DNA from 2 places in the Lysinibacillus sp. NPDC093197 genome. Region 2 is predicted to be linked to the other one. Evidence: riboswitches for the same ligand, from Rfam matches in the RefSeq annotation. Region 2 holds a riboswitch; the other holds the start of a gene.
The links. A riboswitch is a leader RNA that binds a small molecule or an ion and turns the genes downstream of it on or off. The one in region 2 is predicted to bind FMN.
Positions count from the first base shown of each region.

Region 1 (3,429 bases), 320 kb from region 2:
TTTGCAGGATTGCCAGAAGCAAAAGAAAGAGAATTAACTTCAAAGCATTTCTCATTTAACTCTGCGGGTGGACGATGTGAAACATGCCAAGGTTTAGGGGTATTATCAGTAGATATGGATTTCCTAGCAGATATAGAAGTGACATGTACAAACTGCAAAGGGAAAAGATTTACTGACGAAGTGTTGCAAGTTAAATATGAAGGATACTCCATTTCAGATTTGCTAAATATGTCTGTGGAGGAGAGCTTACCAATTTTGAAATCGGAAACAAAGATTTCTCGCATGATTGAAATGCTATGTGAGGTTGGGTTGGGTTATCTTCAATGGGGGCAATCGGTCAAAACTTTATCTGGCGGTGAAGGACAGCGTATTAGGCTGGCAAACGAATTAAGTAAAGCATCCAAAAACCACACGCTTTATTTATTGGACGAACCTACGACAGGTCTTCATCCATCTGATATTAAATTGTTACATGCTTTATTAAACAGACTTGTCTGTGCCGGAAATACCGTTATCGTCGTCGAACATAGTCTAGAATTAATCCGTGAATCTGACTGGGTTATCGATATTGGACCTGAAGGAGGAGCCGCAGGTGGTAAGCTTGTAGCTGAAGGAACGCCAGAGCAAGTGGTAAAAGTATCGGATTCCTATACGGGGATGTTTCTGAAAGAAGTACTCGCCGAAGCGTTCTAATTACATTTAACAAACGGCACTTTAGAAAAATACCAAAAAGTGGAAAATTAAAAAGAATACGCTCTTTTAGTTAAGATGAAGGTTACTGTACATCTTTCTACTAAAAGAGCGTATTTATTTATTTATTTATTTATTTATGAACCATTCAAAAGTCCATGCAAACGTTACTATTTTAAATTATCCCCAAAGTCCCTTGCTCCTTATTCATACGCTCAATTATTAGCTGGTTGCTTTAATTTGCACATGTGGATTGTGCCAAGGCAATTAAACTGCACAAAATAGCCATTAAAAAATTTTAAGTGGATAATGTATTAAAATAATGTTATCGTATGAAGTAACTAAATAAACATATCCTTCAGGGTAGGGTGAAATTCCCAATCGGCGGTGATGAAGTAATTCAAAGTCCGTGAGCGCAAGCTGATTTGGTGCAAATCCAAAACCGACAGTTACAGTCTGGATGGGAGAAGGGTAGATGTGTAAGCTTTTTAAATTCATATGACTTTAAAAGGTCTATTTGGCTACGCTTATATTCAAAACTACTTCCCATCGCCTTCGTTGGGGAGTTTTTTTATTTAGTTAAAAATTTAATAGGTATCTGTTCTTCGGGGTAGGGTGAAATTCCCAATCGGCGGTGATGAAGCAATTCAAAGTCCGTGAGCGCAAGCTGATTTGGTGCAAATCCAAAACCGACAGTTATAGTCTGGATGGGAGAAGAACGATGAGATGGTAGCCTTTGGAAAATTTATTCCCATTAGGTTTATTTAGTGACGTCTTATGAATTAGAACTCCCAAACCCCATTTTTATATGGGGTTTTTTGTTTGTCTTGTTTAAGCAATTACAGGTCAAAATTTAAAAAGTAGAAAGTAGGTGAAAAAATGTTTACAGGTATTATTGAGGATGTTGGTACAGTAAAAACCTTGCAAAACGATAGACAAAGTATGAAAATAACTGTTATTTCGCCAAAGATAGTATCGGACGTGCAGCTAGGAGATAGTATAGCTGTCAATGGCGTGTGTTTGACAGTAACACAATATAATGAGCAGGAACTGACAATGGACGTAATGCCTGAAACAGTGAAAGCGACAAATTTGCAGCAACTCACGGTTGGTAATGCAGTAAATTTAGAGCGTGCAATGCCTGCGAATGGACGTTTTGGTGGTCATTTTGTTTCAGGGCATGTTGATGGAGTGGGAAAAATATTACGCAAACGTCCAATGGCCAATGCAGTATACATCGATATAGAACTTTCAGAGGAATTAACTAGCTATTGTATTCCTAAAAGTTCAATCACAATTGATGGAACGAGTTTAACGCTCTTCCATGTGGCAAAAAACAGCGTCACCGTATCGCTTATTCCACACACATACAAGGAAACCGTATTAGGGACAAAAAATGTTGGATCACCAGTCAATATTGAGACCGATTTAGTTGGTAAATACATTATGCACCAGCTACAGCGTGGTCAGCAATCACCGACCATTACAAAAGATTACTTAGCGAAGCATGGGTTTTAACCTGTCTTTGAAAGTAAAGAATGTACAGTAAATTAAAGTTTATTAGGAGGTGGCAATTTGCTACATTCAATTGAAGAAGCAATTGCAGATTTAAAACAAGGCAAAATGATTGTTGTCGTGGATGATGAAGACCGTGAAAATGAAGGGGATTTACTTGCCCTTGCAGAGTTCATGTCACCAGAAACGATAAACTTTATGGCCACATATGGAAGAGGGCTTATTTGTACGCCGATTTCACAGCAGCTTGCACAACAATTAGCGTTGCATCCAATGGTCATAAATAATACAGATCATCACCAAACGGCATTTACTGTAAGTATTGATTACAAAGATACAAAAACAGGCATTAGCGCCTTTGAACGTGCGTTGACAATTCGAAAAATGCTAGAGTCACAAGCGCAAGCAACTGATTTTCGTAGACCTGGGCATGTATTTCCCCTTATAGCAAAGGAAAATGGTGTTTTAGAACGTAGAGGGCATACGGAGGCAACTATCGATTTAGCAAGGCTTTGCCGAAGCATACAAGCTGGTGTTATTTGTGAAATCATGGGGGATGATGGTGAAATGCTTCGCTTTGATGACTTAGTCAAATATGCGGAAAAACACAAATTAAAAATGATTTCGATTGATGCATTAGCAGCCTATCGTCGTCAACAAATACAAGGAAAAAATTCACTTACAGTGTAAAAGAGGAGAATCAATTTATGGGGAAAACATTTGAAGCACAATTAATTGGCAATGATTTAAAAATAGCGGTAGTAGTTGGTCGATTTAATGAATTTATTACTAGTAAATTATTAAGCGGTGCAATGGATGGGCTAAAACGTCATGGTGTAGACGAGGATTTAATTGATGTTGCGTGGGTACCAGGTGCATTTGAAATTCCATTTATTGCAAAACAGCTAGCGGAAACAAAAAAATATGATGCCATTATTGGTCTTGGCACAGTTATTCGTGGCTCTACAACACATTATGATTATGTTTGTAACGAATCAGCAAAAGGCATAGCTAACGTTTCACTTACAACTAACATACCAGTTATTTTTGGTGTTGTCACAACTGAAAATATTGAGCAGGCAATTGAACGCGCTGGGACAAAATCTGGTAATAAAGGTTATGACGCAGCAATATCAGCTATTGAAATGGCGAATTTACAGAAAATGATTGGCTAAATTTCAATGACATAATGTATAGGTGAAAAGGATAACTGCATAATTTGCT
Region 1 is NZ_JBIVOH010000002.1:412,025-415,453, reverse strand. Features, by position in the region: gene uvrA (excinuclease ABC subunit UvrA) at 1-693, shown strand, start outside; FMN riboswitch at 1,041-1,166, shown strand; FMN riboswitch at 1,288-1,413, shown strand; gene ribE (riboflavin synthase) at 1,570-2,208, shown strand; gene ribB (3,4-dihydroxy-2-butanone-4-phosphate synthase) at 2,266-2,895, shown strand; gene ribH (6,7-dimethyl-8-ribityllumazine synthase) at 2,913-3,380, shown strand.
Region 1: another riboswitch for FMN. It lies ahead of ribE (riboflavin synthase); the one in region 2 lies ahead of ACIP9G_RS09495 (ECF transporter S component).

Region 2 (3,429 bases):
TTTTTCAATTTTAATATTTCAGCAAACCGCCACTTATTTCTTTATCTTTCAATACCTGATAATTTGTTTCTATGTCTGTACGTTGCTGCTTACTAAGCGTATCAAGGTTTAATTGTGGTCTACCTAGATGCTTACCTTGTTTCTTTGCTTCTGCAATACCTTCTGCTTGTCGTTTGAGTAGCTTTTGTCGTTCTTAGTCTGAAGCATATGAAAGCAATGAGAGAAACTGATCTTCCATTAACTTATCCTTTCGCCCATCCCATCCCTTTAAATTTACGACTATCAAATAGTGTTTCATTTTCCAATACAACTATATTTGCATTAATTTCTCTAATAATATGCTTCCACTCTTTAGTAATTTCATCATAGTTACGTCCTAGACAATCCAATGCATCTATATAAACTAAATAGCCTTCACGAATAACTTGTTTTAAAGCTTGATAAAATGGTCTATTAAAGTCCTTACCGCTCGCTTTATCAATGAATGTGTCTCTCTCTGCTATATCAAGTGCTTGCATATTTATTAATTGTCGTTCAATGTTTCGCTCCGTAGTTGATATTTCGAATGTAACCGAATGTCTTTGTATTCATCTTATCCAACCCCTTTAATTACCATTTTTTACATTTATAAATCATCGATAACTTTGTCTGTCAATGGCACGGTTTCCTGCTTTTTGTTCTTTCCGTATGAGAGAACATTGTATAGCCATCTAATGTATTTTGCTTAAATTCTGTAACTCTTTTTCTGAAAGGAAATCTGAAATTGCAAATTTAATCAACAAAAAACACCTCCATAGACATAACAGTCCAGAAGGTGTCATTACTTGAACACTATCCTAAATCATACTTTTTTTCCATATTATTTTGATAAATACATTGTACGTTGTTGTTCAATCCATCTACGCATCGTTGTGAACAGTAACACCATGATAGCTGTTAATAGAACACCTTTTACGATATTAAACGGCAAAATACCTGCAATAATCATTTTATATAATGAATCGCCAACTACTGGCTCCATACCTAAGAAATAAGTGTACATCGGTAAAAATACTGCGTAATTTAAAAAGCTCATCCCTACTGCCATAACGATCGTTCCTGTCGCCAAACCTCCGACAAGACCCGCAATTGTTTTAAAACGGTTAAAAACAAATGATACTGGTAAAATAAATAATATACCTGTCACAAAGTTTGCAATATGTCCAACCGGAACCCCTGTAGGCGTACCCGAGAAAATCCAATCCAGTATATTTTTAAATAGTTCTACTAAAATACCCGCAACTGGACCCATTGTGATAGCTGCAAGTAAAGCTGGCATATCACTGAAATCCACCTCTAAAAATGCTGGGAACGGCGGAATCGGGAAATTAAAAAGCATTAATAAAAACGAAATACTACTTAGCATACCAATCGTAATAAACGATTGCAGTTTGATATTTTTCTTCATTGAAAACTCTCTCCTCTTTGCTGATTCAATCTTGCAAGAAGAAAGGTTACGACGTAATCGATTGTTTTTTCACGAAAAAACCCTTATGCACATCAGCATAAGGGAGAAAAGGCATGATTAAATAACGCCATTACTAGCTATTTTTTGTGCATACAGTGTAATTAGTAGACACACTGAAAAAAACGCTCGCACATAGCTTAATTCGTAACAACGAATGACGATCGTACCTTCATCTTCTCCCATCCAGACTATACTGTCGGCCTTGGAATCGCACCAAGTCAGCCATGCAAAAAAAACTTTGCACAGGTCGCGGGCTGAAGAGCCATTTAGTAAATCATGCGAGCTAATGTAGTTTAGTACAACACTAGCGATTTACAACTCTATTACCGCCGGTCGGGATTTTCACCCTGCCCCGAAGATGAATCAATATTATTTTATAAATTAACTATAATGTTTTATCACATAAAAGTAAATACTTCTGCTTAAAAAATTCCGATTAAATTTGTATGTTTTAATGAATGCTTCTATAAAAGGGCCATTTGATTTTCGAGTTCAGGTAATTCGAATTCAGCCATGAACGACGAATTCCGCGTTTTAGCACTGTGATTCCGCGTTTCAACAGCCGGATTCCGCGCTTCAGCACCCGATTTCCGCGTTTTCTCCATCAGACAACTCATACAAAAAAACAGCTACCTCATAAAAGATAGCTGTTTTTCTTTGTTACTGCATTGTTTGTTTATTTGCACCTACAGGTATCGGTAAAAAATTTGTTAAATCAAAGCCTTCCCAACTATCCTGTACGACGTTATCTAAGCGTAGCTTTTTATCAAAGCTTGAAGCTGTCAGCATCATGGCCTCGATTAATTGCGTTGCCCGCACAGCATCCATTGTCATTAAATCCAGCGGTGCGTCAAAGGTGATGACAACACCACTCTCTTCTTCTTTCACTGTGTACGTTACATTTTCAGGGATGACAGGTACATAAATATCATCTTTTTTATCACGCATTGCGATAAGTGCCTCTGTAACAGTAGGATATGTTTGGTGGAAGTCTGGCGATAAATATTCAGTACCATTTTCTTCTGTATATAAATAATAGTTGTAATGATTATCTTTCGTTAACTGTATAGGCTCACTTGGCTCACCAACCTGCGAAAATTCATAAGGAGTACCATCTGCATTTTTTAACGCAATCGCTTTATATTCAGAGTCGGAAAAAGTATCTTTTAACGAGCTTAAATATTTTGTTACGGAAGCTGAAGCTACATCGTAATCATTTTTTTTAGGTAAGACGTGAACTAGCGTCTCACCCTCTTCCTTCAACTCACCTTTGTATGGATGATAATTAGCAAAACCAAGTGCTTCCTCATCAATTTGTGGTGCGTATTTTTCATACATTTGTAGAGTTGTCGGCTTTTTCTTTCCAAAATCAGCCGTTAATTTTTCGTTCGGGATTACATAGGTCATTGGTATGCTATCAGCATTGCCACCTGGTAAGCCGATTCTAAATACTACTGCATTTGCTAAATCGTCTTCGTAAACTGATGTCCGAAGCGATAGCATTCGTGCATGTTCGGCACCGATATTCGCTTTCATCACACCATCTGCATTTTCATTTTCTTGTATAGCTCGATCCTCTTGCATCGTAGAAAAATTTTCAGGAGGGGCATTTGCCTCATCCTTAACTGGATTATTATTTGTTAAAAACACGTACCCTGCTATTGATAGTACAAAAACAGCTGCAATACTACTAAAAATAGGTAACTTACTCTTTTTACGCTTTTGCATCGGCTTGATGCTTTCATTCTCATGAGCAGCAATAGACTGCTCTTGCTCTTCAAGCACTTTTGAATCTGTTGGTTGTTGCATTGCTTCTTGAAGATGTATATTATCTTGCAGACGTGAATCTGCTAGCAATCGTTTCAACACTTCTTCTTTCGAACGGTTATCAGTCAGCTTCGGGGCATTCTTCAACATTTGTT
Region 2 is NZ_JBIVOH010000002.1:733,823-737,251, forward strand. Features, by position in the region: partial or broken gene ACIP9G_RS09490 (recombinase family protein) at 1-591, opposite strand, end outside; gene ACIP9G_RS09495 (ECF transporter S component) at 860-1,447, opposite strand; FMN riboswitch at 1,675-1,871, opposite strand; gene ACIP9G_RS09500 (RNA polymerase subunit sigma) at 2,168-3,429, opposite strand, start outside.